One region of the Shinella sp. GW821-FHT10F02 genome, then DNA from elsewhere that is predicted to be linked to it. Evidence: riboswitches for the same ligand, from Rfam matches in the RefSeq annotation. Region 1 holds a riboswitch; the other holds the start of a gene.
The links. Region 1 has a riboswitch for cobalamin ahead of AC1RWL_RS08940 (ABC transporter substrate-binding protein). Riboswitches for the same ligand answer to the same signal wherever they lie in the genome.

Region 1 (10,014 bases):
GAACGGCCACGCAAGCGACGGGGGCGGCTCCCATTGAGGGGCCTGTGAAATACCCTTTCGGTTGTCGCTGATCATTCTGCGGCTTCCCTTATGACGGCGTCGGACTGCTCCTCGTATTCCCGCCGCATGCGGCGCACGAGATCGAGTTCCGCCTGGAAATCCACGTAATGCGGCAGCTTCAGGTGCTCGACGAAACCGGTCGCCTGCACGTTGTCCGAGTGCGAGATGACGAATTCCTCATCCTGCGCCGGTGCCATGATGTCCTCGCCGAATTCCTCCGCGCGAAGAGCCCGATCGACCAGCGACATGGCCATGGCCTTGCGCTCGCTTTGGCCGAAGACGAGGCCATAACCGCGGGTGAACTGCGGCGGGTTCTTTGCCGAGCCCTTGAACTGGTTGACCATCTGGCATTCGGTGACCTGGATGCGGCCGAGCGAGACGGAAAAGCCGAGCTCCGGCATGTCCAGCTCCACCTCGACCTCGCCGATGCGCACTTCCCCGACGAAGGGATGGGTGCGGGCATAACCGCGCTGGGTGGAATAACCGAGCGCCAGTAGAAAGCCCTCGTCACCACGGGCGAGCGCCTGCAAGCGCAGGTCGCGCGCCATCGGGAATTCCAGCGGCTCGCGCGTGAGATCCCCCGTGACGTGGCCCTCCGGCAGGTTGCCGTCGTCCTCGACGAGGCCTTCGCCGGCCAGAATGTCGGAGACGCGCATCACCGGCTCGCCGGGCTCGTCGCGTTCAAGGGCCGTATCGACCGGTTCGTCGCCGAGCAGCGACGGGTCGAGCAGGCGGTGCGTGTAGTCGAAGGTCGGCCCCAGAAGCTGGCCGCCCGGCAGGTCCTTGTAGGTCGCCGAAACGCGGCGCTCGACGAGCATCACGCCCGTCTCGACCGGCTTCGAATAGCCGAAGCGCGGCAGCGTCGTGCGATAGGCGCGCAGGATGAAGATCGCCTCGATCATGTCGCCTCGGGCCTGCCGGACGGCAAGGGCGGCCAGCGCACGGTCGTAGAGCGAGGCTTCCGCCATCACGCGATCGACGGCGAGGCCGAGCTGGGCGACGATCTGCTCGATGCCGATCGCCGGCAGCGAACGGTCACCGCGGCGGCGGTCGGCGAGAAGGCGGTGGGCGTTGGAGATGGCGGCTTCGCCACCCTTGACGGCAACATACATGGCTCAGGCCTCCTTCACGCGAAGAACGGTGGTGCGCGGCAGGCAGAGGATGCGGTCGCCGGCCACGAGGATCAGGTCCACGCCGCGCGGGAAATTCTGCCGGTTCTCCGACCAGAAATGCGGGAACATGTCCGGCAGACCGAGCGGTGCGATCTCCTGTTCCATGCGGATGCCAGGGCCGGTCAGCACCAGCGGACGGCCACCTTCGAAAGCTTCGATCTCGACGACGAGCGTCGTGGAGCGATCCGGATATTCCTGCGTGCCCTGCGCGAAGAGGCAGAGATTGGGCAGCATCGCGCCCTTTTCCACGAAGGCGAAGCGGGCGTTCTGGCGCTCTTCCGTCAGCGTCGCGCCGGCATTGAAGGCGAGCCAGCCGGGCAATGCCGAGGCGCTGAGCTTCGGCGTCAGCCAGACGGTGGTGTCGTGATCGCAGAGGGTGAGCGCGACGGCGCCGGCGGCGGCATTGAGCGGTGCCGGCGGCGTGACGGTCGCGGCAATATGGCCGATCGTGCCCGGGCGGGCCATGCAGTCCATCAGCGTGCGGAAGACGGCCTGCGCCTCGAACACCGGCTGCGCAAAACCGCCGGCAAAGGCGAGCGTATCGAGTGACATCAGTCCTCTCCCCGAACCATGGTGAAGAAATCGACGCGGGTGGCGGCCGTCTGGCGCGCCTTTTCGGCGTCCTCGTCGGCAATGCGCACCGCGATGGCATCGAGCAGCGTCTCGACATCCGCCTTGCGGGCCGGCTGCTGGAAGAGCGCATCGAAGGTGGCGGCAAGCCGCGCCTTGACGGGATCCGTACCGAGCGACTGGCCGTGGCCGACCGTGCCGTCTTCCAGCCGGATGCTGGCGCGGGTGACCGTCGCCTCGCCGAGATTGAACGGCGCGCCGCCACCGCCGATGCGGCCGCGCACCATGACGAGGCCGGTTTCCGGTCCGCGCACGGGCTGGGCCGCCGGCTTGTCGTCAATAGCGTCCCAGGCCGCCTGCAATTCCGCCCGGCTCGACTTCGCCAGCAGGCCCATCGCCCTCTGCCGCTCGCCGGCTGCGCCTTTCGCGACGCTTTCGGCAGATTTCTGTGTTGATGTCATTGTCATCTCTCCAAATGTCTATTAATCTAGACAACCGAACATCTAAGTCTTGTCTTATTGGGCGGGAATGACAAGGGTGTGACAGAGGGCATTCGCGGGGTCGAAAATGGTGGAACGACAATCGGGCGTGGCGCTTTGGCGCCAGATCGCGGATCGCATGCGGCTTGCGATCAACAATGGCGATTTCGACGAGACCGGCATGATGCCGCCGGAAGTGGTGCTGGCCGGCCGCTTCGGCGTGAACCGGCATACGGTGCGCAGCGCCATGGCAGCACTTGCGGAAGAAGGCATCGTGCGGCCGATCCAGGGCATCGGCACCCGCATCGAGCGGCGCGACCGCCTGCGTTTCCCGATTTCGCGGCGCACGCGGTTTTCGCAGGGCCTTGGCAACCAGGCGCGCGATCTCGAAGGCAAATTGCTGGATGCCGCGACGGAAGCGGCACCGGCCATCGTTACGGAAGCCCTGGGGCTGGCGGCGGGTTCACGCTGCGTGCGGCTGGAAATCGTAAGCAGTGCGGACAAGCGGCCGATCTCGCGCTCGACAAGCTATTTCCCGGCTGACCGCTTTGCCGGCATGGCGGAGGCCTATGAGAAGACCCGGTCGATCACCGCATCCTTCCGCGAACTCGGCCTTCCCGACTATGTGCGCCGCTCCACCGAAATATCCGCCATCCATGCCGAGGGCGACGACATGCGGCAGCTGAAACTGTCGCCCGGCGCCATCATCCTCGTGGCGGTGGCCACCAATACGGACCTCGACGGCACGCCCATCCAGTTTTCCCGCACGCGTTTTGCCGCCGACCGCGTTAAGCTGACGGTGGAGCCGGAACCCGAGGTCATTTCCGGCAGCAGAGGATGAAGCGGCGGTAAAGCAGCGTGCGCAGCTTGTTGCGCAGATCCGCGGTGCGGCGCTGCGCGGCCGCGATCGGCGCATGCGAGCCGACCGTCATGTCGCGAAAACCCGCCGCTTCCAGCATTGGCAGCACGCGGTCGACGCTGAGGCCGTCTCCAAAGGGAAGCCGTTCCATGATGCTGGCATGCCGGTCGCTCATCGCGCCGTCATAGTGGGGATCGGCGCCGGCAAACCTGTCGATGACCGCGATGGCGCGGCTTGCCAGCCGGCCGAGCCGGGTGGGGGCTGCCCAGTCGCCATCGAAGAACAGCAGCGTACCGCCGGGCTTCAGCATGCGGTGCCATTCGGCAAAGGCCTGTTGCGGCGTCGTCAGCGTCCAGACCAAGTGGCGGCAGACGATCGCGTCATAGCTTTCGTCCGGCTCCATCGGGTTTTCCGCATCGGCGAGCAGGAAACGCAGCTCCTTCGCGCCAGCGTGTTTGCGGCGTGCGACCTCCAGCATTGCTTCGGAAAAATCGAGCGCCGTCACCTCGTGGCCGAGCGACAGCAGCAGGCGCGTCACCTCCCCGGTGCCACAGGCCAGCTCCAGCACGCGGCGCGGCTGCGGGCCGAGCCGTTCGCGGATCGCTGCCGCCCAGGCGTCGAATTCCGGGCCTTCAGGAATGCGATGGCCGAAGGCGAGGTCGAAGGTCTCCGAGCGGCGCGACCAGTAGTCGCGAATGTCTTCCTTGAGGTGGCTGTTGGGGTAGGCTCCGTGCATCAATTCCCCTCGCCTGCGACGAGTTTCAGGCGCGGCGGCCGCGGATCGGGCCGGCGATAGCGGATGAAGCAGCCGCCGGCGCCGTCGCGCTCGACATCGACGGTCACGCCGAAGACGTCGTGCAGGCGCTGCGGCTCCAGCACCTTGGCGGGCGTGCCGAGGGCCACGATCCGGCCGCCCTGCATGACGGCGATGCGGTCGCAGAACATGGCGGCGTGGTTGAGGTCGTGCAGCGCCGCGACCACGGTGAGGTCCTGCTCGCGCACGAGCTGGAGCAGGCCGATCTGGTGGCCGATGTCGAGATGGTTGGTCGGCTCGTCGAGCAGCAGGATCGGCGATTGCTGGGCGAGTGCGCGGGCGATGTGCAGCCGCTGGCGCTCGCCGCCGGAGAGCGTGTGCCAGAGCCGCCCGGCGAAATGCGCCATGTCGACCTCCTCCAGCGCCCGATCGACGATCGCATCGTCGGCCTTCGACCATGGCGTCAGCGCACCGAGATGCGGCGTGCGGCCGAGCTCGACGGCCTGGCGCGCGGTGATGCGCTCGGTCGTCTCCGCCTGCTGTTCCACGAAGGCAATGCGCTGGGCGATCTCGCGCCGGCCATGCGCCTGCAAGGACCTGCCGCCCAGCAGGACCTCGCCGCGCTGCGGCTTGCGGATGCCGGCGATCAGCGCCATCAGGCTGGTCTTGCCGGAGCCGTTCGGGCCGATGATGCCTAAAAATTCGCCGGGGCGCACGTCGAGCGAGACATCCGACAGGATGGTCGTGCCGCCGGCCGACCAGAAGAGACCATTCGCCGAGAGCGTCATAGCGCCGATCTCCGCTGGCTGAGGATGAGGGCGAAGGCCGGTGCGCCGAACAGCGCCGTGATGACACCGATGGGGAGCACCTGGCCGGGAATGATGACGCGCGACAGCACGTCCGCCGCGATCATGAAGATGGCGCCGATCAGCGCGGAAGCCGGCAGCAGCAAGCCGTGGCGCACGCCAACGACCATGCGCGCGGCATGCGGAATGACGAGGCCGACGAAGCCGATCGAGCCGACGATGGAAACCATGGTCGCCGTCATCAGGGCGGAGATGGCGATCAGCACGATATAGACGCGGCGCACCGGGATGCCGAGCGAGGCGGCCGATTCCGTGCCGAAGGTGAAGGCATCGAGCGCACGGGCATGCCACAGGCAGACGAGGAGGCCCAGGATCGCCACCGGCAGCGCCAGCCAGACATCCGGCCAGCGCACGCCCGAGAGATTGCCGAGCAGCCAGAACATGATGCCGCGCGCTTGTTCGGCGCTTGCGGCCTTGGTGACGATGAAGGAGGTAAGCGCATTGAAGAGCTGCGAGCCGGCGATGCCGGCAAGGATGATCGCGCCGGTGCCCCGCCCTGCCCGCACGGCAAGCGCGCTGACAAGGCCGAAGGCGACGAGTGCGCCGAGGAATGCGCCGGCCGGCAGCGTCAACGCGCCGGCGCCGATGCCGAGGATAGCGACGGAGACCGCGCCGGTGGACGCCCCCGCCGAAATGCCGAGGATATAGGGATCGGCGAGCGCATTGCGCAGCAGCGATTGCAGGATGACGCCGCAGAGCGCCAGCGCCGAGCCGCAGCAGGCGGCGACCATCGCCCGGCTCAGCCGGTAGTTCCAGATGATGCCCTCGTCGATCGGCTCGATCGCATGCCCCGCCTGCCAGAGACGGTTCGCCACCGTCTTCGCGACGATATCGAGCGGTATCGCCGTCTCGCCGACAGCGGCGCCGACGCCGAGCGCGACGACCAGCAGAACGAGCGCCGCGAAAGCGGCGCCCGTGCGGAACAAGAGGGGGCGTTCCGCTATCACTTCGCCAGACCAGCCTTTTCAATAGCGTCGGCAAGCTGTTCGATGCCTTCGATCGTGCGGATCGTGGGGTTCATCGCCTGCGCGTCCATATCGAAGACATGGTTGTTCTTGACTGCCGGCATCAGGCTTGCCACCGGGTCCGTCTTCAGGAAGTCAAGCTTTGCCTCGAGGCTGTCGAGAGGATAGCGGCGGCGCTCCATCGAGCCGGCCACGATGATCGTCGGACCCGACTTGGCGATCGTTTCCCAGCCCACCATCGGCCACTCGTCATCGGTCTTGATGATGTTGTCGATGCCCAGTGCCGACATGATGTAGCCGGGTGCACCGTTCTTGCCGGCGACATAGGGATCGGAATCAGCCGCGCTTGAGAACCAGAACACGGCCGACAACTTGCCATCCGCAGCCGCGACCTTGGCGCGGGCGGCGTCCTCGCGCGCCTTCAGTTCGGCAACGACCTCTTCGCCCTTGTCCTGCACGTTGTAGATCTGTGCCAGTTCGCGCACTTCCTGATAGACGAGGTCCATCGTGAAGACCTGATGGCGCACGCCGTCGCTTGCGGCGCTGTTCTCCTTGCCGACGCAGTCGGACGGGGACGTGTAGACCGGAATGCCGAGCTCCTCGAACTGTTCGGGCTTGGCGACCACGCCTTCCGGGCCGATCTGCCATTGGAACTGGACCGTGACGATATCCGGCTTTTTGCCGAGCACGCTCTCGAAGCTCGGGTCATTGTCCGCAAGGCGGTCGATCTTGGCGTTGACCTCTTCATAGCCCTTCAGAACGGGGCCGACCCAGAGCGCGGTGCCGACCACGCGGTCGGCGAGACCGAGCATGTAGAGAATTTCGGTCGAGCTCTGGCCGACAGAAACGGTTTGCGTCGGCGCCTTCTGGAAGGTGACCGGACGGCCGCAATTCTGCAGCGTCAGCGGATACTGCGTCTCGGCAGCCGCGGCGGTGTAGGCTGAAAGTAGAAGCGCCGTAGAGCCGGCGACGAGCGAGAGCAGCGATGCGGACCGCGCGGCCGCAGAAAACAGGGTCATGTATTTCTCCCGGATGAATGAAAGCGTGCGGCCTCAGCCGACGCGCCGAAGGGGGCGGATCGATCGCGGGCGGGAGAAAACGAGGGAAGGTCTGCCGGGTGCGGCAGGCAGATTCGTCATGGCGTCTCCGTTCCGGGCATCCCCGCCCGTGACTTGGATTGTTGCTATGACGGCAGGTCTCCTGGCTCACGGATATCTGCTGCCTGTCTGCCTTCCCGCGGAAAACCGCAGTGGCATGACGCGAAAACGCGTCCGAGGACAGGCGGCAATCCGCCTACAGTTGCGGGGGCAGCCACGGAATGGGTCCCTGTTGGGTCGTCCGTACCGTGTTCCCTATTAATCCCCTGGGAGTCATCCTTCAGGGAACCGTCATCCCATCCTTAGTCCCCGGCAGTCGGCAGCGTCAAGGCGCTCAGCTCTCGAAATCCCCGAAGACGTCCTGAAGCCGGGTCAGCGTATCGACGCGCTCGCTTACCGCCTCGCCCATCACGACGATGATGTTGGAGAGCATCAGGTCCATGACGGCGGTCATGGTGGCCGCGCCATCCCAGAGCGGCCCGTGCGAGCCCGGCACGATGAGGCAGATGTCCGAGACCTCCGGCCCCCAGGGGCAGAATTCGTCGGTGAGCAGCACGACCTTGACGCCGGCGCGCCGTGCCTCCAGTGCCAGAGGCCGCGCCTTGGCGGCGAAACGGCGCACGTCGTGCAGGAAGAGTAGGCGGCCTTCGACGGAGCCGTCGAGCAGTTCGGAATAGGTGCCGTTCAGCCCGTCGACGAACTGCACGCGCGGCCGGGTATAGGAAAGCTGGCTTGCAAAATACTGCGCGATACCGCGCACGTTCTGGTAGGCGGCGACATAGATCTCGGTCGCGCCGACCAGCGCATCGATCGTCTGCTGCCATTCCGGCGCATTGGTGATCTCGTAGATCTGGCCGAGATTGTCGATCTGCTGCTGGATGAGGCCGGCGAGAAGTTTTCCTTCCTTGCGGTCCTGCTCCAGCCGGTCGACCTGGCCCTTGACCTGCCAGGCTGGGTTGGAGCTGCCGCGGCGCAATTCGCCCTTCAACTCGTCGAGTCCGTCGAAACCCATGCGGCGGAGATAGCGCCCGACGGTCATCGGCGAGAGTTCCAGCCGCTGGGCGATGGAGCGCGCCGTCTCGAAGGGCAGATCGGCGATGTTGCGCTCGATATAGTTGGCGATCAGCTTGTCGGATTTGGACCGCCGAAGGTCGTCGGACTGAACGAGCTTCAAAATGCGTTTCGACACGTCGCCCTCCCCCAAAAGACCGCCCGTCCGGAGACGGGCGGGATAGTCATGCCGTTACTGCGCCGTCTTGACCCGCGTCCAGACGCGGTCGAGCTGGCGAAGCGCCGGGCCGAGATCCTCGAAAATCTGGAGACGCGCCATGGTCTCGGCCGGCGGATTGATCTCCTTGCTATTCTTGATCTTTTCCGGGGTCAATTCCCGCGCCGGCACGTTGGCCGTGCCGTTGGTCTGCTGCGAGACGTTGAGCGCCGCGATCTCCGGCCGCGTGTAGAACTGGAGAAACTTGACGGCGTTCTCCTTGTTCGGCGCGCTCTTCAGCACGCAAACATCCTCCTGGTACATGGTCCCGCCTTCTTCCGGGATCACGTAGCCGAGATCCTTCTCGTCGGCAAAGACATCGACCATGGCGCCGACGAAGAAATGGCCGGCCGCGACATCGCCGGATTGCACCATGGGCCGCGTGTCGTAGGTGAAAGCGGCGACATAGGGTTTCATCTCGATGATCGTCTCCGCCGCCTGCTGCAATTCGGCCGGATCGGTCGAGTTGATCTTGTGGCCGTTCAGCATGAGGCCGACGGCGAGCACCTCGCGCATGTCGTCGAGCAGAGTGAATTTCAGGCCCTTGGCCTTCACCGTCTCGATGAGGTCCTTCCAGCCTGTGATGTCCTTGCCGAGGATCGTGCGGTTATAAAAAATCCCGACCGAACCCCAGGCATAGGGCAGGCAATATTCACCCTTAGGGTCGCTTTTCGCGCGCAGGAAGGCGGGGTCGATGTTCTTGAACCCCTCATAGGTGTTGATGTCGGTCTTTTCGAGCAGGTCCAGCTTGGCCATGATGTCGTGCATGTGCACGGACGGGAAGACGATGTCGTAGCCCGTCGCGCCGCCCTGGATTTTTGCCAGCATTTCCTCGTTGGAGGAGTAGGTCGAGAGGTTGACCTTGATCTGGGTCTCCTCCTCGAACTTCTTCAGAACCTCCGGATTGATGTATTCGCCCCAGTTGTAGATGTTGAGCTCAGTGGCATTCGCCACGCCCGCCATGGCCACGAGGGCGGCAAGCGAGAGAGCGGTCTGGCGCGTCCATGCGCGAAGGCCGGATGCGCCGGCATTGGAAATTTTGATCATCGATAGTCTCCTCTGGTGGTTGGCCCGTCGTGGCCCCGGCGCTTTCCTTTGCGCCGCCTGTTCCTGTCCCGGCTTCTTTCGGCCGTTGACTTGGATGAACAAATGGTATCCAGATATCGAAATCGCACAAGCGTTATTTTTATAACATAATGGGGAACGACGATGCGAGATTCCATAGTCCGCCTGGAGAAGGCGGCGAAGGCCTTTGCCACGCCCGAAGGCCAGACAGTGACGGCGCTGGATGCGATCGACCTCGATGTCAGCCGCAACGAATTCCTGACGCTGCTCGGCCCCTCCGGCTGCGGCAAGACCACGCTGCTGCAGGCGATCAGCGGTTTCGTCGAGCTTGATGCCGGGCGCATCCTGATCGACGGCGAGGACATGACGGACCGCCCGCCCTATCGCCGCCCGGTCAATACGGTGTTCCAAAATTACGCTCTCTTCCCGCATATGACCGTCGGCGAAAACACCGGCTATGCGCTGGAAGTCGCCGGTGTTGCGAAGGCGGAGCGGGCAAAACGCGTGGCTGATGCGCTGCGCATGGTCGGGCTCGAAGGCATGGAAGGCCGCAAGCCGCGCCAGCTTTCCGGCGGCCAGCAGCAGCGCGTGGCGCTCGCCCGCGCCATCATCGCCCGCCCGAAGCTGCTGCTGCTCGACGAACCGCTCTCCGCGCTCGACAAGAACCTGCGCCAGGCCATGCAAATCGAGCTGAAGACGCTCCAGCACGAACTCGGCATCTCCTTCATCTTCGTGACGCACGACCAGCAGGAGGCGCTGACCATGTCGGACCGGGTGGCTGTGCTGTCCGGCGGCCGCATCCAGCAGCTCGACTCACCGCGCGCTATCTACGACCAGCCGAAAAACAGTTTTGTCGCCAC
Region 2 (10,014 bases), on a different contig from region 1:
ACATTCGAGCTCCGCCTTGAACAGCAGGTCCTCCGGCTTGCGCGCGCAGGTGACGAAGGCGACATCCGACTGCGGCGCGCAATCCGACATCCAGCGCGTCATCGACATCATCGGCGTCACGCCGGAGCCGGCCGAGATGAACAGGTACTTTTCCGCCGGATAGCGGACGAAGGAAAAATCGCCGAGCGGGCCGAAGGCCTTGAGCTTCACGCCGGGGCGCAGGTTGTCGAACATCCAGCGCGTGCCGATCGAGTTCTTCTGCACCTTCACCGTCACGGAGACGGCGAAGGGGCGCGAGGGCGTCGAGGACAGCGTATAGGTGCGCATCACCGGATCGTCCGGCGCCGCCGGCAGTTCCAGCGTGACGAACTGGCCCGGCAGGTAGCGGAACCAGTTGTCGCGATCCGAACGGAACGTGAAGGTCATCACATCCGTCGTCTCCGCCGTCACGGCGATGCATTCCAAGAGGTGCTGGCGATCGTTCCACGGATGGAGTTCGTCGAAATGGTGGAAATGGCTCGCGACCGTCATGTCAGGCCACCCGCGAGAGCGGCTTTTTGGCGCCGTCGAGCCGTTCGATCATGAAGTTGGCGTACCATTCGACGAACTGCATGACGCCGCCCTCGTCCTCCGGCGAATAGGGGCCGGGCTGGTAGGCGGGCGAGCGGATGCCGAAGGCGTTTTCCTCGACGATCCGGCGGTCCTGGTCGTTGGTCTCGGTCCAGACATGGGTGAGTTCGTCGAGACGATAGTCGATGCCTTCCACCGCGTCCTTGTTGACGAGCCACTTGGTGGTGACCTGCGTCAGCTCCGGGCCAAGCGGGATGACACGGAAGGTGATGGCGTGGTCGGCCAGCACATGGTTCCACGTCGTCGGATAGTGGAAGAGCAGCAGCGTGCCGATATGGCTTTCCAGCACGTCGCTCGACAGCGGGCGCTGGACGGCGCGCGCGCCGGACATGGTGTAGCTCTCGGCGTCCTGGATGAGCGGCATGCGCGCGGCGCGGAACTGGCCCGTCGGCGACATGCGGAACTCGCTCGGCAGGCCGGCCGCCTCGCACTTCGCCCAATGCTCGGCGATGACGGGATCGTCCTTGGCGCCCTGCACGCCGGTGGCGCTGGGGGCTTCCGGATAGGTGCGGCAGAGTTCCGGATGGTTGGCGGCGCAGTGGTAGCACTCGCGGTTGTTTTCCCAGACGAGCTTCCAGTTGCCCTTTTCGATGATCGTGCTTTCGAAGGCGACCTTGGTTTCGCCGAGGCGATGGCGCGCGAGATAGGGCTCGACCAGATTGCGGAAGGCGGAGAAATCCGGGGCCTGATCTGCCAGGCAGATGAAGATGTAGCCGCCGACCGTCTCGCAGTGGATCGGCTTCAGGCTGTGCTGCGTCTTGTCGAAATCCTCCGCCATGTGGCGGGCGAAGAGCAGCGAGCCATCAAGTTCGTAGGTCCACTGGTGATAGGGACAGACGAGTTTTGCCGACGTTCCCTTCTGCTGGTTGCAGACGCGCGAGCCGCGGTGGCGACAGGAATTGTGCAGCGCGCGCACCGTGCCCTTGCGGTCGCGCGTGATGACGACGGGATAATCGCCGACCTGGACGGTGAAATAATTGCCGGCCTTGGGGATCTCGCAATCATGGCCGATGAACAGCCAGTCGCGATACCAGATCGTCTCCATGTCGAGCTTGTAATGGTCGGGGTCGATGTAGAAGGCCTGCTCGAGGCTGTAGCCATCGCGCCGGTTCTTGAGCTTGCGGAGCACGTCGCTGCGAATGTCCATGCCGGATCCTCGGATAATCTAAATTGGGGCTGAGGCGCACGGAAGAAGACGGCATCCGGACGGCAAACCGCACGGAATGCACGCTTCCCAGCCGCCCGCCGCAGCCAGTCACGATCGTTTCTCCAGGCTGGTTTCCGGGCTGAGGAGCGTTCTGCGGGGCGTGACCTTGTCGGGTCATTCCTTCCGAACCGTCGCGGCGCCTTCCCAGACCTCCCGTCCAGTGACGTATGCCGCGTCTTGCTCCAACACCGTTGCGGGGGCAGCGCCGGATTTTAACCGGCTTCCCAATTCTCCAAACTCCTTTCGGGAGCGTGGCACCTTGAGTGTGCTTATCTAACCGCAAGAATCGTCGCGCGACATGTCGAAAAACGACATGCCATCATGATTTGGCGACAGGATTTTTGCGTGGTTAAAAAGCGGGACGCCGAGATTTCTGCATATATGTCAGGGTGATATGCCTAGCTTTGCGGCAGGATGCCCATCCCCTCGGCAGTTTGCTGCCCATGATCATGCTCTTGTCATATTGCGACCCGCCGCATGTGCCTGCGAGGAATGGGGAGCGGACCGGAAAGGATTGTTTAACGTCGTTTGCATAAACTTCCCAGCGATCAAGGCGCTAGGATGGGGTGCTCGCCACGTGCAGCAGACGAAGTTCCGATATTACGACGCCGTCGCCTACAAGCGCGCGAACCCGCCCAAATCCGCCGTGCACACGGAATTCCTGCGCACCGGCCGCATCGATCGCAACCTTGACTGGCTGCCGAGCGAGAAGCGCTATCTCACCTACCAGGAGGTCGCGGAGCGCACGGGCCGCAAGCTGGAGCGGGCGGGCACGGTCACACATGACCGCATCAACGGCTTCCACCGCTCGATCCAGTTTCCCAAGCTGATCTTCCACCGCACGCTCGCCCACACGCCGCATCTCGGCTATTGCCACATAACCGTCGCCAATTCGCGCTTTGCCGAATTCGAGAGCGTGCAATGGGCCTTCTACATGGCGAACTTCTTCGCCGACATTGGTGACGAGGAGCAGTTCTTCGCCGGCATTTCGCAGAAGCCGGGCCGCATGTATTTCGCCGTCGCCATCGTGCCGGGCGAGGAGGAAGGCCGCTTGCGGATCGACCGCAAGGTGCGCGGCAACGGCGTGATTTTTCGCACGGACGACCCTGCCCTTGCCATGAAGAACGTGCTGATGCTCGGCGCGCGCGACGAGGCGCTCCGCAAGATCATCCGCGCCATTTGAAGCTAAAGCGCATGTCGTTATCGCAAAACCGCTGCACACTTTTGCGCGACATGCTTTAGGCTCTATAAAGCAGCCATTCCTTGCCCGCCGGCACTTCGTCGCCGCGGCCATAGACGATCACGAGATCACCGCCCGCGCCCTTTGCCTCCGCAAGCGCCCGCTCGCAGGCGGACGAGAGGTCGAGCGCACTGTCGGCGCGGTCCGACATGCAGACACCGGCCGAAAGCGTCAGGTGGCCGAGGTTGCGGCCTGTGCGCGGATCGCGCAGCGCCATCGTCTGGAAGGCGGCGCGCAGCAGGTCGATCAGCCGCGTCACTTCGCTTTCGTCGGCGGTGTGGAACAGGAAGCCGAAGCGCAGGCCATCGATGCGCACGGCAAGCTCGCCGGCCGGGAAAACCTGGCGGATCAAGCCGCCATAGAAGCTCACGAGATGCTCCGACAGGGCTTCGATCTGCGCGGGCGAGAAGCGGCGGTCGGCATCGACCTCGGCGACCGCGACGCCGCAGAGCATCGGCAGGTCCGGATTGGAATAGATGCGGGCGAGCGCCTTGTTGAAGGCGCGGCGGTTGCCGAGCTTGGTCGGCGGATCGACGAATTTCATCGCCTCGAACTCCGCCATCTCCTTCTGGATACCGTCCATGACGGCCGATTGCGCGGCGACCTTTTCCGCCATTTCCGCCGTGTGGGTGACACGCAGCTCGGTCGCCCGTTGCAGGGCTTCGAGCGACGAGCCGAGCGCGCCCTCGCCCGCCGCGCTGCGGATGACCTGCGAGGCCTCGCCGATCAGGCGGCCATAGTCGGACAGCGACGAGCGCTCCTGGCTGAGCAGCTCCATGAAATTGCCCATCTCGCTGCTGATCGCGCCGGCGGAGCGTTGCAGCACGCTCGCCTCATGCTGGTGCGGCAAGTATTTGCGCCCGAGTTCGTCGAGGGCTGCCTGCGTCTTGTATTTGCCGAGGGCGATAAAATCGCGCACCAGATCCGGGTTGCAGCCGGCATAGGCCTCGTAGACCAGCTCGTAATTGCGCGGCAGGCCATCGATGCCCATCTGCTTCATGGCCGTTGCAACGCGGAGCGCGATATCGGTCGTCGAGGATTTCTTGTGAGCCATCAATGCGGGACCTGTGTGCGGGACTTTTCACCCCTTCGTAACAGCGCCCGCTTTCGGTGGCTCTAATCGGGTCGCTTGCATTTTAGGCAAACCGCCGGCCCTTGGCATTTCGCGGCAAAGAACGGTAAAGGAGGCCGGGAGCGACGGAAGGGCGAGATGGCAGATATCGTGGATACGCGGACGGAACCGGAGGCGGCCCTTGCCCGCGCGTGCGAGGTGCTCGGCCGCGGCGTGCCCGTCGCCATTCCCACCGAGACGGTCTATGGCCTCGCCGCCGACGCCACCAATCCGCTCGCCATCACCCGCATCTATGAAATGAAGGGCCGGCCGCGCTTCAATCCGCTGATCTGCCACATGGCCGACCTAACCATGGCGGAACGGCATGCGGTCTTCGATCCGCTGTCGCGGCAGATCGCCGAGGCCTTCTGGCCGGGCCCGCTGACGCTGGTGCTGCCGATCCGGCCGGACAGCGCCATCCATCCGCTTGCCCGCGCCGGGCTGGACACGGTCGGCATCCGCGTGCCGACGGGGTTTTCGAGCCGGCTGCTCGCCGCCTTCGGCCGGCCGCTGGCGGCTCCGAGCGCCAATACCTCCGGCCGCATCAGCCCGACCACCGCCCGCCATGTCGCCGAGGATTTTGGCGCGAAGCTGGCGCTGGTGCTGGATGCCGGGCCGGCCGTCGTCGGGCTCGAATCCACCATCCTCAAGGTCGAGGGCGAGACGATCCGGCTGCTCCGGCCCGGCGGGCTCGATGCCGCGGAGGTCGAACGCGTCACCGGCCGCCCGGTGCTGCGCAACGACAAGGCGGGCGCGACGATCGAGGCGCCGGGCATGCTCGCCTCGCATTATGCGCCCGATGCACCCGTGCGGCTCGATGCCCGCGAGGTGCGGCCGGGCGAGGTGCTGATCCGCTTCGGCGGCACGCCGCTGCCGGGCGAAGCCGACGCGGCGCTCGTACTGGATCTGAGCCCGGACGGCGATCTCGCGGAGGCGGCCGCCAATCTCTTCGGCTATATGAAACAGGCGGATGCGACGGGTGCTGCCGCCATCGCCTTTTCGCCGATCCCCTCGACCGGCCTCGGCGAGGCGATCAACGACCGTTTGCAGCGCGCCGCCGCGCCCCGCGGATAAAGGAAACACGATGGTCCAGGCAAAGCTTTCCCCCGATCTCATCGCCCGCTTCGCCGCCATCACCGGCCCGGCCTATGCGCTTGTCGAGGACCGGGATATCGCGCCCTATCTCGTTGAAAGCCGTGGGCTTTACCATGGCACGTCGCCGCTGGTGCTGCGGCCGGGCTCCGTCGCCGAGGTTTCCGCCATCCTGGCGCTCGCCACCGAGACGCGCACGGCGATCGTGCCGCAGGGCGGCAATACCGGCCATGTCGGCGGTGCCGCGCCGCGCGAGGGGGCGGCAGATGTCGTGCTGTCGCTGTCGCGGCTCAACCGCATCCGCGATGTCGACCCCGTCGGCAATGTCATCGTCGCCGATGGCGGCGCGGTGCTGGCGGAGATCCAGAAAGCGGCCGAGGCGGTCGACCGGCTGTTTCCGCTATCGCTCGGCTCGGAGGGTTCCTGCCAGATCGGCGGCAACCTTTCCACCAATGCCGGCGGCACCGCGGTGCTCGCCTATGGCAACATGCGCCAGCTCTGCCTCGGTTTGGAAGTCGTGCTGCCGACCGGCGAAATCTGGAACGGGCTGCGCCGCCTCAAGAAGGACAATACGGGTTACGACCTGCGCGATCTCTTCATCGGCGCGGAAGGCACGCTCGGCATCATCACGGGGGCGGTTCTCAAGCTCTTTCCGCGGCCGCTCGGCCATGAGGTCGCCTTTGCCGGGGTAAAATCCGTCGCGGACGCGCTCACGCTCTTCGAACGCGCCTCCAGCCGCTGCGGCCATGCCCTTACCGGCTTCGAGCTGATGCCGCGTCTCGGTGTTGAGTTCACCACGCGCCACATTCCCGGCGTGCGCGATCCGCTCGCCAGCCCGCACGACTGGTATGTGCTGGTCGACATCTCGACCTCGGATGCCGCGGAAACGGCGACGCGCATGATGGAGGCGCTGCTGGCCGAAGGCATCGAGGCGGGGCTAGTGGAGGATGCGGTGATCGCGTCGAGCGAGGAGCAGCGCCGGGCGCTCTGGCACATGCGCGAAAACATGTCGCCGGCGCAGAAGCCCGAGGGCGGCTCGATCAAGCACGACGTCTCCGTGCCGGTCTCGGCCATTCCGGCCTTCATGGCGGAAGCCGATGCGGCGGTGATGGCGGCCATTCCGGGCGCGCGCATCTGCTCCTTCGGCCATATGGGCGACGGTAACATCCACTACAACATCTCGCAGCCGGTCGGCGCTGACAAGCAGGCGTTCCTCGACCGCTGGAGCGAGATCAACCACCTCGTGCACGGCATCGTGCTTTCCTACAACGGCTCGATTTCCGCCGAACACGGCATCGGCCAATTGAAGCGGGACGAACTGGCCGCGGTGCGCGAGCCCATCGAGATGGACCTGATGCGAAGGGTGAAGCGGTCCTTCGACCCCGCCGGCATCATGAATCCCGGCAAGGTCGTCAGGGTTTAGGAACCGCCGGTGCGCAGTTGCGCCAGCGACATCATTAGGTCGGCGCTGATGCCGGCGGAGCCGGTGCCGTTCAGCACGGAGAGCGCCGGATCGACGGTGGTCTGGTTGTCCAGGTCGTAGAGCACGGCGAACTTGACGATCATCTTGGAGACCTTTTCCGGGTCCTGCAGGTCCTCAAGCTCCAGATAGCGCTCGATCATGCTGGCCTGGGCGTCGATATCGGCACTGCCGATCTCGTCCGGCAGCTGGTAGATCGTCTTGAAGACCTCGAACAGCGCGTCGTCGGCGAGCAGGTCGTAGGGGCTTGAGATGGTTTCCGCCTTGCGCTCGAAATAGAGCGCCAGGCGCACGCCGGCATTGTCGTTGCCGGCCTCCTCTTCCAGTTTCTGGCGCACATAGCTGTCGAGCGTCTCATAGATGCCGCGGCGCGACTGGATCTGCGCGTCGTCCGGGCGCTCGACCAGGCCCTCGGCATTGAAGTTGAACGAGGCGACGAGCTTGCGGTAGTCGCGATCCGCCTGCTGGTTGACGAAGCTCTTGGGGTCGTCGAGGTCGGAGGTGAAGATCTTTGCCATGAACTCGGCGTCGACGCTTTCCGGATCGATGCCGTTGGCCGTCAGCACGAAGGCGACCAGGCGCGGATCAGCGAGGAATTCCTTGACCGATTCCACCTTCTGCATCTGCACGGAGTAATATTTCGCCTCTTCCTCGGCGAGCGTGCGGTCGTCCTCCGTTCCGAAACGGGATTTCTCCACCACATAGGCGCGCGACATCACAAGGATCTCGGCCTCGGATTGTGCCAGCTTCGGCACGGTGATGTTGCCGTCCGACCCGAAATTGAACGCCTTGGCAAGTTCGACGTAGCGCTCGTCCTTCAGCTGGTACACATAGCTCCTCGGATCGTTGAGGTCGCTTTTCAACACGTTCTTGATCGTCAGCGGCGTCACCTTGGCCGGATCGAGGCCGAAGGCTTTCAACGCGAAGTCGTAGATCGTCGCCTCGCCGACGAAATCCTGCACGGTCTTGACCGCGCCGATCTGGCTCTTGAAGCGGTTGACCGCAAGCTCGTCCGCCTCGTCGTCGACGTCGTTGTAGCGGATCATGTAGTTGTTGGCAGTCGTGGTTGTCTGCGCGGTCGTCTGCGGCGTGTCGCCGGGCGCAAGCGTGCCGTCCAGCTGGAAGTTGAACGCGGCGCGCAGCGCCTTGTACTGCTCCTTGCTGGAACCGCCGAACAGGTTGATGTAGCTCGTCGGATTGTTCGGGTCCGGATCGCTCTCGATGATGTTGCGGATCGTCAGGTTGGTGACGGCGGGCTTGTCGAGCCCGAAGGCGACCTTGAGATAGGAGACCAGGCGCGGGTCGTTGGCAATCTCGTCGGCCGTGGTGATGCTGCCGATCCGGCTTTCGAAATAGTCCCGGTGGATCAACGCCGCCGCCGTCGTCACGCGCGGATTGGAGAGCGTGTAAAGCTCCTTCGTGCTGGTCTTCTGGCTGTCGGTCTGCACCGTGCCGGCGACCGCCGTGCCATCCGTTTCGAAATTATAGGCCAAGGCGAGCACCTGGTACTTGTCGACATTGGCAAGCACGCCGTTCTGGCTGGCGATCTCCGCCTTCAGCGCGGCGATGCGCGCGGCAGCCTGCGAGCGCGGAACGAGCACCGCATCGAGATCGGCGACGGCAACCTGCTTGTCCGCAAGCTCCGTCTGGTATTCCGCGCGCCGGGTCTGGAAGAGCGTGATCTCCGCCCGTTTGCCGTCGATGATTTCCTCCAGCTCCGCAGCCGGCAGGCCGTTCGGATTGGTGGAGAGCGTGGCGATCTCGGCTTCGAGCGCGGTGATGCGCGTCTGCATGGCGGGAATGTCGGTTTGCAGCTTGGTGATACGCTTCAGGTGGCTCTCGCGCAGTTCCAGCGGCTCCAGCGCGTCGCTCGCCGCCTGGCGGGCCGCCAGGGCATCCGCCGCCCGGCCGCCGAACTGGGTGTTGAAGAAGCTGTTCGGGTCGTCGAGATCGCTCGTCAGCACGTTGCGGATCGTCTGGCGCGAATAGGTATCCGCATTGATGCCGAAGGCCGTCAGCATGTAGTTGCGCAAGCGGTCGTTGTTCAGCAGCTGGTCGACGCTCGTCACGCCGTCGATGACGGCATCGTAATAACGCGTCTCTTCCTTGATCGCCGTGCCGGCATTGGCGGCGGTCGAGGAATAGAGGCCGATGATCTCGTCGAGCTGCACTTCGGTCTGCGCCGTGGCGGCCGTCGAGGCCTCGAAGCTGAAGGCATTGGCGAAGGTGCGGTAGCGTTCGTCGGTCAGCAAGTTGACGAAGCTGTTGGCGTCGGAAAGGTCGCTTTCCAGCACCTTGCGCATGAAGGCCTTGGCGTAGGTCATCTCCTCCAGGCCGTGGGCTTTCATGGCATAGGAATAGAGCCGGTAGTCGTCGAGGAACTCGTCGACCGAGGTGACCTTGCCGATCGCCTCCTTGTAATAGGCGGTGTCGCGCGCATTGGTCGTTTCGTTGGCGGTGCGGTCCAGCGACGTCAGCATGTCGCGCGTGATGAGGTTGTAACTCGTATAGGTGGACAGCATCGAAAGCTCTCTTTTCCGGGCGCGGGCAGGCCGATCAGATGCCACTTTCGCGCGCGAGGCTTGTCCCGGCCTGTCGGGGGCGTGGCACAGATTGGCCGGCCCGCGTTCACCTCTCCTAAACCCTGCGCCGTGGAGTTTTGCTAACCATCAGGAACTGCAAAGTTTTCTTAACCGCAATTTTTAAGCGGCTCGGAAGGGGCCGCGCCTATTCTCGCCCTCAGAGGACGAAAAGTCCCGATGAGAAGACCGGACACCGGCTCTCAAGGAAAACAAGGGCGAAAGACATGCTGAATACCGTTTCCAAGCCGGCCTGGGCCGGCACCACGCTCCGGCTCGACCCCAAGCGCTTCCCGCAGCAGGTGACATTCGAGCTGCGCGCCGAGGGAACCAATGCCACGATCACGCTCGACGAACGCGGCGCGGTGCTGCGCAAGGTGCTGCCGTCGAGCGGCCTGCCGCTCTCGATAGCCCTGCCGCCCCGCGCCTTCAAGGGCGTGGCCGCCCGCGCCATCGACCACGGCAACGGCCAGGTCACCGTGACCCTCGAACTGCACCACGACGACCCGGACCTCTGCATCCCGCTGCTCGTGGCGCACGATCTCTGCGATATCGCCGCCGACTGGCGTAGCTGGGCCGAGGCCTATCGCATTCCCATGCTGATGGTCGAGGCCGACGGCATTGCCCGGCCGCTCGACGACAACCTGACGGTCGGCAGCCGCCCGGCAAAACCGC

Region 2: linked by a shared signal. The riboswitch ahead of AC1RWL_RS24260 (aromatic ring-hydroxylating oxygenase subunit alpha) and the one ahead of AC1RWL_RS08940 (ABC transporter substrate-binding protein) in region 1 are both predicted to bind cobalamin.

Annotation. Positions count from the first base shown of each region.
Region 1 is NZ_JBXASL010000002.1:662,324-672,337, reverse strand. Features, by position in the region: gene AC1RWL_RS08975 (carbon-phosphorus lyase complex subunit) at 72-1,172, opposite strand; gene phnH (phosphonate C-P lyase system protein PhnH) at 1,176-1,784, opposite strand; gene phnG (phosphonate C-P lyase system protein PhnG) at 1,784-2,269, opposite strand; gene phnF (phosphonate metabolism transcriptional regulator PhnF) at 2,370-3,122, shown strand; gene AC1RWL_RS08955 (class I SAM-dependent methyltransferase) at 3,100-3,876, opposite strand; gene AC1RWL_RS08950 (ABC transporter ATP-binding protein) at 3,876-4,682, opposite strand; gene AC1RWL_RS08945 (FecCD family ABC transporter permease) at 4,679-5,686, opposite strand; gene AC1RWL_RS08940 (ABC transporter substrate-binding protein) at 5,704-6,744, opposite strand; cobalamin riboswitch at 6,899-7,130, opposite strand; gene AC1RWL_RS08935 (MurR/RpiR family transcriptional regulator) at 7,157-8,011, opposite strand; gene AC1RWL_RS08930 (polyamine ABC transporter substrate-binding protein) at 8,066-9,136, opposite strand; gene AC1RWL_RS08925 (ABC transporter ATP-binding protein) at 9,299-10,014, shown strand, end outside.
Region 2 is NZ_JBXASL010000008.1:167,477-177,490, forward strand. Features, by position in the region: gene AC1RWL_RS24255 (FAD-binding oxidoreductase) at 1-531, opposite strand, end outside; gene AC1RWL_RS24260 (aromatic ring-hydroxylating oxygenase subunit alpha) at 533-1,777, opposite strand; cobalamin riboswitch at 1,886-2,114, opposite strand; gene AC1RWL_RS24265 (DUF6656 family protein) at 2,415-3,020, shown strand; gene AC1RWL_RS24270 (diguanylate cyclase domain-containing protein) at 3,076-4,131, opposite strand; gene AC1RWL_RS24275 (L-threonylcarbamoyladenylate synthase) at 4,288-5,262, shown strand; gene AC1RWL_RS24280 (FAD-binding oxidoreductase) at 5,273-6,703, shown strand; gene AC1RWL_RS24285 (DUF1217 domain-containing protein) at 6,700-9,282, opposite strand; gene AC1RWL_RS24290 (DUF6101 family protein) at 9,567-10,014, shown strand, end outside.